One region of the Streptomyces sp. NPDC002044 genome, then DNA from elsewhere that is predicted to be linked to it. Evidence: riboswitches for the same ligand, from Rfam matches in the RefSeq annotation. Region 1 holds a riboswitch; each other region holds the start of a gene.
What was found. Region 1 has a riboswitch for cobalamin ahead of ABT106_RS24085 (prenyltransferase/squalene oxidase repeat-containing protein). Riboswitches for the same ligand answer to the same signal wherever they lie in the genome.
Positions count from the first base shown of each region.

Region 2: it holds a riboswitch for cobalamin, as region 1 does, so the genes downstream of both, ABT106_RS16220 (cobalamin biosynthesis protein) here and ABT106_RS24085 (prenyltransferase/squalene oxidase repeat-containing protein) in region 1, are expected to answer to the same signal.
Region 3: it holds a riboswitch for cobalamin, as region 1 does, so the genes downstream of both, ABT106_RS07725 (energy-coupling factor ABC transporter permease) here and ABT106_RS24085 (prenyltransferase/squalene oxidase repeat-containing protein) in region 1, are expected to answer to the same signal.
Region 4: it holds a riboswitch for cobalamin, as region 1 does, so the genes downstream of both, ABT106_RS20510 (ribonucleoside-diphosphate reductase subunit alpha) here and ABT106_RS24085 (prenyltransferase/squalene oxidase repeat-containing protein) in region 1, are expected to answer to the same signal.

Region 1 covers NZ_JBEOXU010000115.1:1,040-5,300, reverse strand. Annotated here, with positions in the region: gene ABT106_RS24090 (DUF4430 domain-containing protein) at 1-440, shown strand, start outside; gene ABT106_RS24085 (prenyltransferase/squalene oxidase repeat-containing protein) at 490-1,905, opposite strand; cobalamin riboswitch at 2,011-2,136, opposite strand; gene ABT106_RS24080 (prenyltransferase/squalene oxidase repeat-containing protein) at 2,456-4,261, shown strand, end outside.
Region 2 covers NZ_JBEOXU010000056.1:12,248-16,508, reverse strand. Annotated here, with positions in the region: gene ABT106_RS16235 (alpha/beta hydrolase family protein) at 1-265, opposite strand, end outside; gene ABT106_RS16230 (inorganic phosphate transporter) at 596-1,861, shown strand; gene ABT106_RS16225 (hypothetical protein) at 1,887-2,108, shown strand; cobalamin riboswitch at 2,272-2,422, shown strand; gene ABT106_RS16220 (cobalamin biosynthesis protein) at 2,460-3,479, shown strand; gene ABT106_RS16215 (cobyric acid synthase) at 3,476-4,261, shown strand, end outside.
Region 3 covers NZ_JBEOXU010000019.1:27,114-31,374, reverse strand. Annotated here, with positions in the region: gene ABT106_RS07735 (AMIN-like domain-containing (lipo)protein) at 1-225, shown strand, start outside; gene ABT106_RS07730 (flavodoxin family protein) at 274-1,005, opposite strand; cobalamin riboswitch at 1,089-1,284, shown strand; gene ABT106_RS07725 (energy-coupling factor ABC transporter permease) at 1,312-2,007, shown strand; gene ABT106_RS07720 (energy-coupling factor ABC transporter substrate-binding protein) at 2,007-2,354, shown strand; gene cbiQ (cobalt ECF transporter T component CbiQ) at 2,358-3,107, shown strand; gene ABT106_RS07710 (ATP-binding cassette domain-containing protein) at 3,104-3,952, shown strand; gene ABT106_RS07705 (PadR family transcriptional regulator) at 3,982-4,261, shown strand, end outside.
Region 4 covers NZ_JBEOXU010000082.1:18,713-22,973, forward strand. Annotated here, with positions in the region: gene ABT106_RS20510 (ribonucleoside-diphosphate reductase subunit alpha) at 1-2,379, opposite strand, end outside; cobalamin riboswitch at 2,545-2,678, opposite strand; gene ABT106_RS20515 (GNAT family N-acetyltransferase) at 2,720-3,217, opposite strand; gene ABT106_RS20520 (CstA-like transporter-associated (seleno)protein) at 3,372-3,560, opposite strand; gene ABT106_RS20525 (carbon starvation CstA family protein) at 3,611-4,261, opposite strand, start outside.

The DNA of each region.
Region 1 (4,261 bases):
GGCTCGCCCTCGGTACCGCTCCGGCCGTCGCCCAGGCCAAGGCGACGCCGAACACCAACGCACCCGTCAAGGTGTCCCTCTCCGTCCAGGGACCGAACGGCCTGCTCTTCAAGGGCAAGATCAAGACGAAGGGTCACGACGTCACCACCGCCACGGGCGGCACCCACACCTGCGACGGGACCAACGGCGGCGCCAACCCGACCGCCGTGCCCACTGCGACCGCGGCGCTCGACGACGCCGCCCGCAAGCGGCACTTCACCTGGGACGGCACCTGGTACGCGTCGTTCGACGACTTCTCCGTCGACACCATCAAGCAGGTCAGCGGCGGGGGCGTCGCCTACTGGAACATATCCGTCAACGGCACCCCGACCCCGGTGGGCGGCTGCCAGTTCAAGCTGAAGGCCGGCGACAAGGTCGCCTTCACCTGGACGTCCTTCTAGCCGTGCCCCGGTGCGGGCCCGCGCGCCGCGGGCCCGCACCGGTCAGGGATCAGACGCCCCAGCGCAGGGCGATGGTGTCGCCCACGTTGATGACCTTGCCGCGATCGGCGCCGGCGAAGGCCGAACCGTCGACGCCGACCTTCCAGGTGCCGGCTCCGCTGTTCGCCTTGCCGTTGACGCTGGTGATGGTGCCCGTGGCACCCGAGGACGGGGTCACCGCTGTCACGCAGCCGGCCGGGGTCGCCGCCGACGTCGCCGCCGCGAGGACGGCGCCGAGGGTGGTCGTGGTGCCGGTCGGCGTGAGGGCGACCGAGCAGACCTTCAGGCCGCCCGCGCCGTCGTCGACGGTCAGCGCCAGCCTGGTGGCCGTACCGGCCGTGAACGTCGACTGCGCGACCCACTTCGGGGCGCCCGCCGTCACCGGCGTGGGGGGCGCGGCCGTGAACCCGCCGCCGGCGACGGCGCGCAGGCCGTCGACGGAGGCGTACGCCTGCGGCGAGGTGTCGCTCGGCAGGTACTTGAAGCCACCGCCCGGGTTGAACTGCTGGGCGATCAGGAAGTCGACCGGGGTCTTGCCCGTCGAGGTGAGGAAGTCGCCGGTCTGCGGGTTGATGCCGCAGGCGCCCAGGCCGGACACGGCCCAGCCGTTGGAGTTGGTGTTGATGCCGTACAGGGAATCGAAAGCACCGGAGGAGCTGACGAGCTTCGACTTCAGGAAGTTCTTGGCCTGGACGACGTCCGCGTCGGTGTTCGGGACGCCCGCGACACACAGGGCCGCCATCGAGGCGCCCGTCATGTCGATGTCGCTCGCGGCCGCGAGCTGCGCCGGGTTGCCCTCGGCCTTGCTGAAGGTCCAGCCGCCGTCGTTGTGCTGGTTGGCCCGGATCCGGGTGATCATCGAGTCGAGCAGGGACTGCGGCACGCGCTGACCGCCCGCCTGCGTTCTGGCGCCGGCCAGGGAGAGCGCCGCGAAGACGGTCCCGTTGTAGTTCGACGACGATCCGAAGTAACCGGCCTCCGCCGTCTGCCAGTAGCCGTAGACGTTCGCGATGAGGTTGCGCGAGGCGGAGACGCGCGCCGGGTCGATGCCCGCGGCGTACGCGTTGAGCGCGCCGCGCTCGTAGTCGGTGACGACCGGCGAACCGGACGGCCAGCCGGCCGTGGAGAGCAGGTTGCGGTAGACGGTGCGGGCGTTCTTCGTCACGTCACCGCCCGGTGTGACGTCCACGGCCGCCGTGCCCGCCGCCGCGAAGGCGCTGAACGCCCACTCGTTGGAGAGACCGGAGCCGGCGTACGAACCGTCGGCGGCCTGCAGGGACTTGAGGTAGGCGACGCCGTTCGTCTTGGACGTGGCGATCTGGGCCGGTGTCGAGGTCGCGGCGGCGGGCAGCACCGTCAGGGCGAAGGCCCCGAGGGCGGCGGGCACCGCGAGCGCGACGCGGCGGGAAGACGTGGGACGGGACATGGCCTGCTCCTGAGATGAGGGACGCCGGCCGGACACACCTCTGCGCGGCCTGGGCAGGCCGGAGGCGGTGGCCGCCGTCCGATCGCGTGGTACGGCTTCCAGTGGTGCTCTGCCTCCTGGGCATTCGGGCTCGGAACGGCCCCCTGCCGTTCCACACCGCTGCGCGTCAGCCCCGGTCTCTCACCGGGTTCCCCCATGTGGCAGCCCTGGACGCTACCGGAGGGATCATGGCCGCGCCAGCGGTACCGGCACCCCTGCCCGGGAGGGCCCGCGATGAGATTCAGGCCACCTTGACGCTGCGTTTACCACCGTGTTTCACTCCGGCTGATACGCACTCAACTCCAGGGGAAGCCGGTCGGAATCCGGCGCTGACCCGCAACCGTAGGCCCGTACAGAGTGCGGGCGAGCCGGAATGCCTGGAGCCAAGTCATTCAACGAGGAACGCCGTCGCGGACTACGGCGTGGTTCGACGGGCTCCGCCGCGGCTTGCGCCGTCCCGTGGGGCCTCTTTCGCCACGCTCAGGCCGCCCGGACGACACGAGGGGCCGTGGTGGGTACCACAGAGCGAACAGACCGGCGCGCGGGCAGACGTGGACTTCTGTCCCTCCTATCGGCGGGGCTGCTCACCTTCGTCGGGGGCGTGGCGTTCGTCGCGGGCACCTCCGCCGCGACCGCCGACCCGATCGAGAGCTGCACCGCCACGACCGGCGCGGTGGTGGCCGTCGACTTCGGCCCCTTCGCCGGCAAGGTCGTGCGCGGCTGCGACGCCACCCCCACCAGCGGCTACGACCTGCTGCACGAGGCCGGGTTCACCACCGAGGGCACCGGGCACGACGGCGACGGCTTCATCTGCCGGATCGGCCACGGCGACTTCAACTCCGGTACGCAGTACCCCACTGCGGACCGCGAGGACTGCGTCCTCACCCCGCAGGCGACGGCCTACTGGTCCTACTGGACCGCTTCCCCGGGCCAGAACAGCTGGAAGTACAGCCAGTTCGGGGCCATGGACCGCAAGCCCCAGGCCGGTGACGTCGACGCCTGGGTGTTCGGCGGGACGCAGGCCGGCGGGACCACCGGCAAGCCGGCCTTCTCCCCCGACCAGGTGCGTGCCGGTGGCGGCACGGCCCCGACCCCGGACCCGACCGGCACCCCCACCGTTCCGGCCGGCGAGGTCGACGCCACGGCCGCGGCGAAGTGGCTGTCGACCCGGCTCACGGACGGCGAACGCGTCGTCGACGAGGGCGCCGACGCCCCCAACCACTTCCTCACCGTGGAGAGCGCCTACGCCCTGGCCGCGGCCGGCGGCAAGAGCACGGGCCTCGACAAGGTCACCGCCTTCCTCGCGAAGGACACCGACGCCTACGCCTACCCGGCCGGCAAGGACAAGGCGCCCGACGCCAAGGCCGCCGCCCGTCTCGCCCTGCTCGCCGCGAGCACCGAGGGCGCCCCGCGGGCCTTCGGCGGACACGACCTGGTCGGCGATCTCCTGAAGCACGTCTGCCCGTTCGGCCCCGAGACCGGGGACGCCCCCGGCTGCACGGGCAAGGGCGACTTCCCCGGTGCCGAGCAGACCGAGGGTCAGGCCCTCGCGGTGCTCGCCGTCCTGCGCGGCGGCGCCATCCCGCCCGCCGCGTCGCTGGCCCGGCTCACCGACGTCCAGTGCGAGACGGGCGGCTTCACCGGCATCCTCATCCGCGCGGGCCAGAACTGCGACCCGGACCCCATGGCCACCGGCCAGGCCGTCCTGGCGCTGCACGAGGCCGGCGGTCACGACGCGGCCCTCGGCAAGGCCCTCACGTACCTGAAGGCGGCGCAGCTCGCGGACGGCGGGTTCCCCGGCTATACGGGCGCCACCACGGGCAGCCCCTTCGCGACGGCCCACGCCGCGCAGGCGCTGCGCCTCCTCGGCGACACCGCGCGGGCCGACGCGGCCGTGTCCTGGCTCTCCAAGCAGCAGCTGGCCGACGGCGGCTTCGGCTTCGAGGGGGCCACCGAGTCCGCGATCTACCCGACGGTCCACGCGGTCCTCGCCGGCCGTCACACCAGCCTGGCGGCCCTCACCACCAAGCGGCCCGGGCCGACCGAGCCCCCGACCACCCCGCCCACCACCCCGCCGACAAGCCCGCCGACGAACCCGCCCACCTCCGCGCCCGGTGACGGCCCCGACCTCAAGAGGGGCGTCGCCTACCTCACCGGCCCGGCCAACCTCCTCCAGGGCGCCTACTACAGCGCGGGCGGCAAGACCGGCCGCGCCGACTTCGGTCTCACCATCGACGGCGCGTACGCGCTCGCCGCCACCGGCCTGGACAACGCCAGGCTCCGCGGCATCGTGGACTTCCTCGACAAGGGCGGCAAG
Region 2 (4,261 bases), on a different contig from region 1:
CGGGGAGGACCGGGCCGACGACGGCGTGCACGCCGGGGGCGTCCAGGCCGTACGTGCCGGGGCGCAGGGAGCCGAGGGACCGGGTCAGCTCGACCCGCCCGGGGGCGGTGGAGTGGACGCTGAGCCGGGGGCCGCCGGGCAGGGGGCGTCCCGGTTCGGGCCGCAGGGCGGCGTCGGCGGCGTAGCGGCCGGCCGCGACCGCGGCCGCTCCGGCGCCCAGGAGCGTGGTGGTGACGGCAGCTGCCGTCGCAGTGGCGGTACGCACGGCTCCAGTGTCGGCGCGCGGACTCCGGCGGGCCACCGGAGGCGCTCGCTCCGCGAGGGGCGCGGCATTCCGCTCGCGGAGCCCGGGGCGGAGTGACCTGGCTCTCTTTCAGGTGACGGGGCGGGCCGTCCGGCAGGCGGCCGGGTTGGCGGAGGCGCGCATTCACCCGGCTTTGACGTGCATTAATCGATGTATCTGGCGCTGAATCGGGATGAAGAGCCCGATCGGGTGGCGCACCAGTACACCGCTCCGCCCGGGTCAGTTCATCTTCCGTTCATCCAGGTTGCCTACGGTCGCCGAGCCACTGACGTCAAACAGAAGCCTGGGTAAATGGAGCACATAACGCTTCTCCTCGGGATCGTGATCATCACCGCTCTCGTGTTCGACTTCACGAACGGTTTTCACGACACGGCCAACGCGATGGCCACCACCATCTCGACCGGCGCCCTCAAGCCCAAGACGGCGGTGGCCATGTCCGCCGTACTCAACCTCGTCGGCGCGTTCATGTCCGTGGAGGTCGCCAAGACGATCTCCAAGGGCCTGGTCAACGAAGAAGGCATCCAGCCAGAGGTGATCTTCGCCGCCCTGGTCGGAGCCATCCTCTGGAACCTCGTCACCTGGCTGGTCGGCCTGCCCTCGAGTTCCTCGCACGCCCTGATGGGCGGCCTGATCGGCGCCGCGGTCGCTTCGGCGGGCATGGGCGCGGTCAACGGCAGCGTCGTCCTCACCAAGGTGCTCATCCCCGCCATCGCCGCTCCGCTGGTGGCCGGCCTGGCCGCGCTGCTGGCGGCGAAGGTCACCTACAAGCTCGGCCACAAGGTCGGCGAGAAGACCTCCGCGAAGGGGTACCGCGCCGGTCAGATCGCCTCGGCGGGCCTCGTCTCCCTCGCGCACGGAACCAACGACGCGCAGAAGACGATGGGCATCATCACGCTGGCGCTCGTCGCCGGCAACGCGCTGCCCGCCGGCGCCAATCCGCCGGTCTGGGTCATCGTGTCCGCCGGCCTCGCCATCGCGATGGGCACCTACCTGGGCGGCTGGCGCATCATCCGCACCATGGGCAAGGGCCTGACCGACCTCCAGCCGCAGCAGGGCTTCGCCGCCCAGACCTCCGCGGCGAGCGTCATCCTGGCCTCCTCGTCCCTCGGCTTCTCCCTCTCCACCACCCACGCGTGCTCCGGCGCCGTCATGGGTTCCGGTCTGGGGCGCAAGGGCGGCGTGGTCCGCTGGTCCACCGCCACCCGCATGTTCATCGCCTGGGGCCTGACCCTGCCGGCCGCCGCCCTGGTCGCCGCCGGTGCGGAGCTGGTCATGCGGACCGGTGACATCGGCATCGCCGCCGTCACGGTCTTCCTGGTCGCCTCCTGCTTCGCCATCTGGGTCATCTCGCGCCGCCAGGTCGTCGACCACAACAACGTCAACGAGGTGGAGCCGGCCGGCGCCGCGGAGCCGGAGCAGGGCGTCGTGACCACGGCCATGGCCGCCGTCACCGTCCCGCCGACCACCGCCGCGGCCGCGGCCATGGCGGACGACGACCTCCGGGCCACCATCCCGGCCGCGACGACGACCCCGGCGGCTCCGGCCGCCGCGGTCTGACCGAGATCTGCAGAGGAACGGCAGTATGAAGATCGACTGGGAAGCACTCGGCTCCGTCTTCGGGGTCAGCCTCTCCGCCACCGTCGCCCTCGTGGCCCTGTTCACCCTGGGCCTCGTGGGCCTGTCCAAGCACGAGGCCGCCACCGAACAGGGCGGCAGCGCCACCCTGGCCCGCAGCGGGGCGTACGCCTGCTTCGCGCTCGTCACGGCGGCCGTGGCGTACGGGATCTACCTGATCGTCGCCTGATCCGTCGGGCACGGTGCGCGCGGGCTCCCTCCGGGTTTCTCCGGGGGGAGCTTTCGCATGACCGGCCGTGCGCCGCGCGTCGGCCGTACGCCCCGCGCCGTCCGCCGCGCGCCGTCGGGTCCCCGGCCGCGGCCCCGCCGCAGGTCAACGGCGAGTTGACGGGCCTTCTCGGTGCGTGGTGGACTGCCCGAGCCATTACGGCGGCATGGAGAGGAAGCCGGTGCGAATCCGGCGCGGTCCCGCCACTGTCACCGGGGGCACTCCACCGAGTGCGCCCCGGGAGCCAGGAACTCTCGCCGCCGGTCACGTCGAACCAGGGCGCGGACCCTGAGTGAGGACATGTCTTCCACCATGCGTGCCGACCGCGTCTTCGCGTACGGCGCCGCGGCGGGCCTGATCGGCGACCGGATCCTCGGGGATCCGCGTCGCGGGCACCCCGTGGCCGCCTTCGGACGGGCCGCCGCCGCCGTCGAGCGCGCCCTGTGGCGCGACGACCGCGCCCGGGGCGCCCAGCACACCCTGGTCTGCGCCGGGGGCGCGACCGCCGTCGGCCTGCTCGGCGCCCGCGCCGTGCGCTCCCGGCCCGCGGCCGCCCGGATCGCCCTGACCGCCGCCGCCACCTGGGCCGTCGTCGGCGGCACCTCGCTGGGCCGCGAGGCCCGGGCCATCGGCGGTTCGCTGGCCGCCGGGGACGCCGAGGCGGCCCGGGAGCGGCTGCCGCATCTGTGCGGACGCGATCCGCAGGCCCTGGACGAGCAGCAGATGGCCCGGGCCGTCGTGGAGTCCGTCGCCGAGAACACCTCCGACGCGGTCGTCGGGGCCCTGGTGTGGGGCGCCGTCGCCGGGGTCCCCGGGCTGCTGGCCTTCCGCGCCGTGAACACCCTGGACGCGATGGTCGGCCACAGGTCCCCCCGTCACCTGCGCTACGGCTGGGCCTCCGCCCGGCTCGACGACGTGGCGGGCTGGCCGGGCGCCCGGCTGACCGCGCTCGCCGCCGTCCTGGCCGGCCCCGACCGGCGGGGGGCCCTGCGGGCCTGGCGCGCGGACGCCTCCCGGCACCCCAGCCCGAACGCCGGCCCCGTCGAGTCCTCCTTCGCGGGGGCGCTCGGCGTGCGCCTGGGCGGCACCCTGGCGTACGGCGGCCGCGTCGAGCACCGGGCCGTGCTCAACGGCGCGGCCGGACGGCCCGTCGAGGTCGCCGACATCGAGCGGGCGGTCCGGCTGTCGCGGAACGTGACCTGGCTGGCGCTGGGGGCCTGCGTGGCAGCACGGACGCTGGCCGCGCGCGCCTTCCGCACCTCGCCCGTCTCGCCTGTCTCTCCCCTGTCCCCTCTCTCCCCCCTCTCCCGTACGAGGAAAGGTCGCCCGTGAGCGGCGCGAAGCGCGGCGGCGGACTGCTGGTCGCCGGTACGACGTCCGACGCGGGCAAGAGCGTGGTCACGGCGGGCATTTGCCGCTGGCTGGCCCGCACCGGCGTGAAGGTGGCGCCCTTCAAGGCGCAGAACATGTCGCTGAACTCCTTCGTGACCCGCGAGGGCGCCGAGATCGGCCGCGCCCAGGCGATGCAGGCGCAGGCCGCCCGGGTGGAGCCGACCGCGCTGATGAACCCGGTGCTGCTCAAGCCGGGCAGTGACCAGAGCAGCCAGGTGGTGCTGCTGGGCAGGCCGGTGGGCGAGATGAACGCCCGCGGGTTCTTCGGCACGGCCGGGGGCTCCGCCCCCGGGGCGGAGCCGCGGGGCGGGCGGCGGGAGCAGCTGCTCGGCGTCGTCACGGACTGCCTGGAGCAGTTGCGGGGCACGTACGACGCCGTGATCTGCGAGGGCGCGGGGAGTCCGGCCGAGATCAACCTGCGCCGGACCGACATCGTCAACATGGGGATCGCCCGGGCCGCGCGGTTCCCGGTGGTCGTGGTGGGGGACATCGACCGGGGCGGGGTCTTCGCGTCCTTCTTCGGGACCACGGCGTTGCTGTCCCCGGAGGACCAGTCGCTGATCGCGGGGTACCTGGTGAACAAGTTCCGGGGTGACGTGTCGCTGCTGGAGCCCGGCATGGAGATGCTGCGCGGTCTGACCGGCCGCGGGACGTACGGAGTACTGCCCTTCCGGCACGGCCTCGGCATCGACGAGGAGGACGGCCTGCGGGTGTCCCTGCGC
Region 3 (4,261 bases), on a different contig from region 1:
CTGAACCCCGCCGCCGGTCACGACGACGCGGGGCAGAACGTCTACCAGGGCCCGCGTCTGCAGAAGATCTACCTCAGCAAGCTCAAGGGCCTCGCCATGACCGGCGACTACGAGGGGTACGTGACCTTCGGCGCCGCCTTCGACACCAAGCCCGCCTACTCCACCAGCGTCCTGCACGCGCCCGAGCGGCTGGTGCTGGACATCGCGCACCCCAACGTGTGCTGACCGGGCCGGGGCCCGGGGGGCGGCGCCGCCGTCCCCGGGCCCCGTGCCTCAGCGGTGCTCGGGGTTGGGGAAGTCGAACCGGCAGCCCGCGTCCCACAGCGAGCGCTGGTTCCCGTGGGCCGGCATGCCGCCCGCCCGCTTGAGCAGGGCTGCCAGGTGCATCAGGTTCCAGGACATGAAGGCGGTGTTCCGGTTGGTGAAGTCGTTCTCGGGGCCGCCGGAGCCCGGGTCCAGGTAGGAGGGCCCGGGGCCGGCCTCGCCGATCCAGCCCGCGTCGGCCTGGGGCGGGATCGCGTAGCCCAGGTGCTGGAGGCTGTAGAGGACGTTCATGGCGCAGTGCTTGACGCCGTCCTCGTTGCCGGTGATCAGCGCGCCGCCGACGCGCCCGTAGTACGCGTACTGGCCCTTCTCGTTCAGCAGGGAGGAGCAGGCGTAGAGCCGCTCGATGACCCGCTTCATCACGGAGCTGTTGTCACCGAGCCAGATCGGCCCGCACAGCACGAGGATGTCGGCGTCCATGATCCGGCTGTAGAGGACCGGCCACTGGTCGCTCTCCCAGCCGTGCTCGGTCATGTCCGGCCAGACGCCGGTCGCGATGTCGTGGTCGACGGCGCGGATGACCGAGGTCCGGGCGCCGGCCGCCTCCATGACCGCGCGGCTCCGGGCGATCAGGCCGTCGGTGTTGCTGGCCTCGGGTGATCGCTTGAGCGTGCAGTTCACGTAGACGGCGGACAGGCCCGAGTAGTCGGGCGGGGTCGGGGTTTCATCATCGGCAGGCACGCTCCCACCCTGTCCGGGCCCCGGCCGGAGCGCCAGCGGACGGCGCCCGCGAGGGGCGGGTTGTGACCGGTCCGCGCGGCCGACTAGGGTCATCGGGCCTTGGTGTTCGGGAAACCGGTGAAAAACCGGTGCGGCCCTCGCCACTGTGATCGGGAAGTCCGGCTCCACTCCTACGGGAAGCCACTGGGCGTCGTGCGGGTGACCGCTCGGCCCCGGGAAGGCGGAGCCCGGGCATCAGCACCCGTGAGCCAGGAGACCGGCCGAGGCGCGTCGTCCATCCACGAGGTGCTGGAGAGGTCTCTACTCATGCATATAGCCGAGGGGTTTCTGCCCCCCTTGCACGCGGTCGCCTGGGGCGCCGCGTCCGCTCCCTTTGTCGTACACGGGGTCCGCGCCCTGACCCGCGAGGTCAAGGCCAACCCGGAGAGCACGCTGCTGCTCGGTGCGGCCGGAGCGTTCACGTTCGTCCTGTCCGCCCTGAAGATCCCCTCGGTGACGGGCAGCTGCTCGCACCCCACCGGAACGGGGCTCGGAGCGATCCTCTTCCGGCCGCCGGTCATGGCGGTGCTGGGGACGATCACCCTGCTGTTCCAGGCGCTGCTGCTGGCGCACGGCGGGCTCACCACCCTCGGCGCGAACGTCTTCTCGATGGCCATCGCCGGACCCTGGGCCGGGTACGCCGTCTACCGCCTGCTGCGCGGGACCGGCGCGCCGCTGATGGTCGCCGTGTTCTCCGGTGCCTTCTTCGCCGACCTGGTCACCTACTGCGTCACCTCCGTCCAGCTGGCGCTGGCCTTCCCCGACCAGGCCACCGGCTTCACCGGCTCGCTGGTGAAGTTCGGTGAGATCTTCGCGCTGACGCAGATCCCGCTCGCGGTAAGCGAGGGCCTGCTGACCGTGCTCGTCGTACGGCTGCTGATGCAGTCCAGCAAGTCGGACCTGATCCGGCTCGGCGTCGCGAAGCTCACGTCCGGCAAGACCAAGCGGGAGGCGACGGTCTGATGAGCCGGAACGCGAAGATCAACACCCTGCTGCTGCTCCTGGTCGCGGCGCTGGCCGTGCTCCCGCTCGCGCTGGGACTGGGCGAGGGCAAGGAAGAGCCGTTCGCGGGCGCCGACGCGCAGGCGGAGACGGCCATCACCGAGCTGAAGCCGGACTACGAGCCGTGGTTCACGCCGCTGTACGAACCCCCTTCCGGGGAGATCGAGTCGGCGCTGTTCGCCCTGCAGGCGGCGCTCGGCGCGGGCGTGCTCGCGTACTACTTCGGGGTCCGCAAGGGGCGCCGCCAGGGTGCCGCCGCGGCGGGCGCCACCGGCGCCACCGCGCCCGACGCCTCCGCGCAGTCGTAGGCGGTGCTGCCGATCGACGCGGCGGCGCACGGCAGCCGCTGGCGCCGCCGCCATCCGCTGGAGAAGGCGGTGCTCGGGGTGGGCCTGACGGTCACGGCGGTGTGCCTGCCGCCGTGGCCCGGCGGGCCGCTGGTCGCCGCGGCGACCCTCGCCCTGCTGCTGGGCCCCGCCGGGGTGGCGGGGCGGCAGCTGTGGCGGGCGTTCCGGATCCCGCTGGGCTTCTGCTTCACCGGGGCGCTGCCGCTGCTGTTCTCCGTGGGCGGCCCGGCGGGGTTCGTCGCGCTGGCCCCCGACGGCCCCCGGCACGCGGGCGAACTGCTGCTGCGGACCTCCGCGGCCTCCCTGGGGGTGCTGCTGTTCGCCTTCACCACCCCCGTCTCGGACCTGCTGCCGCGGCTGGTCCGGGCCGGGGTGCCGGCCCCGGTCGTGGACGTGGCCCTGGTCATGTACCGGATCGGTTTCCTGCTGCTCGACTCCCTGGCCCGCGTACGCCAGGCCCAGGCGGCCCGCCTCGGCAACACCGGGCGGGCGGCGGCGTGGCGTTCGGTCGCCGGGCTCGCCGCGACCTCGTTCGTCCGGGCCTTCGACCGCGCGGCGCGGCTCCAGTCGGGGCTGGCCGGGCGCGGCTACGACGGCACGCTGCGCGTGCTGGTGCCCGAGACGGCGCTGTCCCGGCGGTTCCTGGCCGGGACGGCCGCCCTGCTCGCCTCCCTGGTCGCCCTGACCCTCGTACTGAAGGAGCTGTACCTGTGAAGCCGCTGGTGGAACTGGCCGGCGCGGGCTACGCCTACGAGGACGGCCCCGAGGTGCTGTCCGGCGTGGACTTCGCGATCCCCGAGGGCCGCGCCCTGGTGCTGCTGGGGCGCAACGGCAGCGGCAAGACCACGCTGATGCGCCTGCTGAGCGGGGGCCTGCGGCCGGGCTCGGGCGCGCTGCTGCTCGACGGTGCGGAGGTAGGTCACGGCCGCGCCGGGCTGACCCGGCTGCGGACGTCGGTCCAGCTGGTGGTGCAGGACCCGGACGACCAGCTGTTCGCGGCCTCCGTGGAGCAGGACGTGTCGTTCGGTCCGATGAACCTCGGTCTGCCGGAGCCCGAGGTCCGCGCCCGGGTGGGCGCGGCGCTGGCGGCCCTGGACATCACGGCGTTGCGGGACCGCCCGACGCACCTGCTCTCGTACGGGCAGCGCAAGCGGGCGGCCATCGCGGGGGCGGTGGCGATGGCGCCGCGCGTCCTGATCCTGGACGAGCCGACGGCCGGGCTGGACCCGGACGGGCAGCAGCGGCTGCTGGACGTCCTGGCGGGGCTGCGGGCCGCGGGCACCACCGTGGTGATGGCCACCCACGACGTGGAGCTGGCGGTCCGCTGGGCCGACGACGCGGCGGTCCTGACCCCGGCGGGCATCCGCACGGGTCCGGCGCCGGTGCTCCTCTCGGATCCGGAGCTGCTGAAGTCGGCGGGGCTGCGCCCGGCCTGGTCCCCGGCGGTGACGGCGTTCCTGCGCGCGCACGGCCTGCTCGGCGCGGACTCCCCCGGCCCGCGGGTCCCGGAGGAGCTGGCCGGCTGGCCGGCCGCCGGCGGGGTCCGCCCGGGGGCGTGACGGCACCGGGGCAAACCTAGGATGACGCCATGTCCCTGCCGCACGCCATCCTCACCGCCCTGCTCGAGAAGCCCTCGTCGGGGCTGGAGCTGACCCGGCGCTTCGACAGGTCGATCGGGTACTTCTGGTCGGCGACGCACCAGCAGATCTACCGCGAGCTGGGCCGGCTGGAGGAGTCCGGGCTGATCCGGGAGCTGCCCAGCGAGGTGCCCGTACGGGGGAAGAAGAAGGAATACGAGGTGCTGCCCGCCGGCGGCGCGGAGCTGGCGCGGTGGGTCCGCGAGAGCCAGGACCCGAAGCCGGTGCGCG
Region 4 (4,261 bases), on a different contig from region 1:
CGCAGTGGCGGGTGCCGGGACTGCGGCGGTTGCCGGGACGGCCGAACCGGACGCCGCGCGGGCGATCTTCGTCGCCGGGCGCGAGCGCAGGTAGTACGTCGTCTTCAGACCCTGCTTCCAGGCGTACGCGTACATCGAGCTGAGCTTGCCGATGGTGGGCGTCTCCAGGAACAGGTTCAGCGACTGCGACTGGTCGAGGTACGGGGTACGGGCCGCCGCCATGTCGATCAGGCCGCGCTGCGGGATCTCCCACGCCGTGCGGTACAGCTCGCGCACCTCGGCCGGGATCCAGCCGAAGCCCTGGACGGAGCCGCTGGCCTCGCGCAGCGCCTCGCGGGTCTGTGCGTCCCACACGCCGAGCCGCTTCAGCTCGGCCACCAGGTAGGCGTTGACCTGGAGGAACTCACCGCTCAGCGTCTCGCGCTTGAAGAGGTTGGAGACCTGCGGCTCGATGCACTCGTACACGCCCGCGATCGAGGCGATCGTCGCCGTCGGGGCGATGGCGAGGAGCAGCGAGTTGCGCATGCCGGTCTGCGCGATCCGGGCGCGCAGCGCGTCCCAGCGCTCCGGCCAGTTCCGCTCGACCTCGTAGTGGTCGGGGTGCAGCACGCCGCGGGCGGTGCGGGTCTGCTCCCAGGCGGGGAGCGGGCCGTTCTTCTCGGCGAGGTCGCAGGACGCCTCGTACGCGGCGAGCATGATCCGCTCGGAGAGCTTCGTGGACAGCGCCCGCGCCTCGGGGGAGTCGAAGGGCAGCTTCAGCCGGAAGAAGACGTCCTGGAGGCCCATGGCGCCCAGACCCACCGGGCGCCAGCGGGCGTTGGAGCGGCCCGCCTGCTCGGTCGGGTAGAAGTTGATGTCCACCACGCGGTCCAGGAAGGTCACCGCGGTACGGACGGTCTCGTCCAGGCGCTCCCAGTCGATCCGCCCGCTTCCGTCGCCGGCGCCCGCCAGGACGAAGGCGCCCAGGTTGACCGAACCGAGGTTGCAGACGGCGGTCTCGCCGTCGTTGGTGACCTCGATGATCTCGGTGCAGAGGTTGGAGGAGTGGACGACGGTGCCCGGCTCGGCGGTCTGGTTGGCCGTGCGGTTGGAGGCGTCCTTGAAGGTCATCCAGCCCTGGCCGGTCTGCGCGAGGGTGCGCATCATCCGGCCGTACAGCTCGCGGGCGGGAATGGTCTTGCGGGCCAGGCCCGCGGCCTCGGCCGCGCGGTACGCGGCGTCGAAGTCGTCGCCCCACAGGTCCACCAGCTCGGGGACCTCGGCCGGGGAGAACAGCGACCAGTCGGCGTCGGCGTTCACGCGGCGCATGAACTCGTCCGGCACCCAGTGGGCGAGGTTCAGGTTGTGCGTGCGGCGCTGGTCCTCGCCGGTGTTGTCGCGGAGCTCCAGGAACTCCTCGATGTCCGCGTGCCAGGTCTCCAGGTAGACGGCGGCGGCGCCCTTGCGGCGGCCGCCCTGGTTCACGGCGGCGACGGAGGCGTCGAGGGTCTTCAGGAACGGGACGATGCCGTTGGAGTGGCCGTTGGTGCCGCGGATCAGCGAACCGCGGGCGCGGATGCGGGAGTACGAGAGGCCGATGCCGCCGGCGTGCTTGGAGAGGCGGGCGACCTGGTGGTAGCGGTCGTAGATCGAGTCGAGCTCGTCCAGCGGGGAGTCCAGCAGGTAGCAGGAGGACATCTGCGGGTGCCGGGTGCCGGAGTTGAAGAGCGTGGGGGAGGACGGCAGGTAGTCGAGGCGGCTCATCAGCCGGTACAGCGAGGCCACTTCCTCGACGGCCTGGACACTGCCGGTCTCGCTGTCAGGTCCGGTCTCGGCGAGACCGCAGGCCACGCGCAGCATGAAGAACTGCGGGGTCTCCACGACCTGGCGGGTGATCGGGTGGCGCAGCAGGTAGCGGCTGTGCAGGGTGCGCAGGCCGAAGAAGCCGAAGCGGTCGTCGGCGCCCTCGGCGAGGGTGTGCTCGACCAGCGCGTCCAGGCGGGCCGCGTGGGCCTTGACGAACGCGGCGGTGCGGTCGGCGATCAGGCCCTCGCGGTGGCCGACGGCGACGGACGCGGAGAAGGAGGTGGCACCCTGGCCGGCGGCCTCCCCGGCCACGGCCAGCGTCAGCAGGCGGGCGGCGAGGCGGGAGTACGCCGGGTCCTCGGAGATGAGCCCGGCGGCGGCCTCGGTGGCCAGCCCGCGCAGTTCGGCCTCGTCGGCGATGGAGCTGCGGCCGCGCAGCGCGGCGGCGGCGACCCGGCCGGGGTCGGTGTCGGGGAGGTCGGCCGTCAGTTCGGTGAGGGTACGCAGGAGTGCGGCCCCGGGACCTTCGCCAGATCCATGAAGAGCCGTGGACGGAACGGACTCGGCGCGCGGTGCGGAAGGCGCGATGGTCACGGGGGTTGCTCTCCCTCGCTCGGCCCGGTCATCGGCGGGGCGGGGTGCGAGGGGCGCATGCGGGACAGCGCACGCGTCGGCCCGGACAGGGCAGGCAGCTCGCGCACCGCATGGCGTCCACCGGCCCAACCGCGAGGCCCGGACGTATCGGCGCCCGGTTCGGTCGAGCCGGGCGCGCTGTCGGCAGGTCCTCGGACTTGCGGGTACACCAATCGGTGCACTTCATACCGTTGCGGGACAGTTCCGGATTCGCACCGGATTCCCCTGCGGCGACAGCAGCCCTGAGCATACATGTGGGGGCGCCTCTCTGCGGAAGCCCCCACATGTTGTGTCGGCGCGGCTACAGCTTCAGCCGGTACGTCAGCAGGGTGAGGCCCTCGATCGGCGCCCAGTCCCGTTCCGGAGTGCGTTCGAAACCGAGCCGGGAGTAGATCCGGTGGGCCCCGGCCATGCTCCGCTGGGTGGAGAGGACCATCGCGGAAACCCCCTCGATCGCCCGCGCCCGGTCCAGGCAGGCCCGTACGAGCGCCTCGCCGGCGCCCTGCCCGCGGCCGTCGCGGGCCACGGCGAGCATCCGGAACTCGGCCTCGTCCGGGCCGGCGATGTCGGCGAGCGGGCTCCCGGGCGCGGCGAAGGTCACTCCACCGAGGACGCGGCCGCCGCGTTCGGCGACGAGCACCTCGGCCAGGGCGGCCCGGCCGGCCACGTCGCGCAGGACGTTCAGGTAGTGCTCGTTCTCGCTCTCGTCCAGATGCCCGTCGGCGAGGTAGGCCCGCGCCGTGATCTCGCCCAGCTCCGCGTATTCGGCGGGCAGCGCCGCCCTGATCACCATGTCCATGCGGTCGAGTGTGCAGGACGCGTACGGGGCGGCGGAGTGCCGGGCGGGCGGGCCGGGCGGGCGGGCCGGCCCCCCGTCGCGGCGCCGGAAGCCGAAGGCCCCGCCGCGAGGAGCGGCGGGGCCTTCGGGGCGGGGCGCCCTCGGGGCGAGCGGGTCAGCAGCAGCGGAAGCCGTCGCGGGGGTCCGCCTCCCGGGCGTCGGTGCGGGCCCGTTCGAAGGCCCGGCGGGTCGGGACCGCGGCGTCGGGGTCGTGGGAGCGGGCGTGGGCGACGTACCGGTCGTAGGCGGCCTCGCCGGAGAACTCCCGTACGAAGTACCGCGCCCGGGCCAGCGCCCGGCGCAGCCGCCCGGCACCGCTGCGGCCCGTACCGGCGCGGCCGGGCGCCGCCCGGCTCACGCGACCGGCTCCTTCGCCCGGCCGCCGCCCGAGTCCAGGCCCGCGGCCGTGAGCTCGGCGCGCTCCTCGGCGGTCGGGACGAGCCCGGCCGGGGCGACGATCTTCGACTCGGTCCACGGGACCTCGGAGAGCTTCACGGACGCCGGGTCGGCGATCGCCTTGAAGCAGGTCCGGGCGGCGTCCAGCAGCACGACGATGATCAGGACGGCGAAGAGCACGCACAGCACGCCGTCCACCGTGGCGTTGGTGACCACGGTCTCCATCTCGCCCATGGTCTTCGCGGGCGGCAGGACCTTGTCGGCGTCGATGCCGGCCTGGTACTTGTCGCGCTGCGCGAAGAAGCCGACCTTCACGTCCTCCGAGAAGATCTTCTGGTAGCTCGCGGTGAGCGTGACGGCCACGTCCCACGCCAGCGGCACGCCCGTCACCCAGGCCCACTTGAGCCGGCCGGACTTGACGAGGAGGGTGGTGCAGACGGCCAGGGCGACCGCCGCGAGCAGCTGGTTCGCGATGCCGAACAGCGGGAAGAGCTGGTTGATGCCGCCCAGCGGGTCCTTGACGCCGACCCACAGGAAGTAACCCCAGCCGCCGACGACGATGGCGCTGGCGAACCACACGCCGGGCTTCCAGCTGACGTCCTTGAAGGA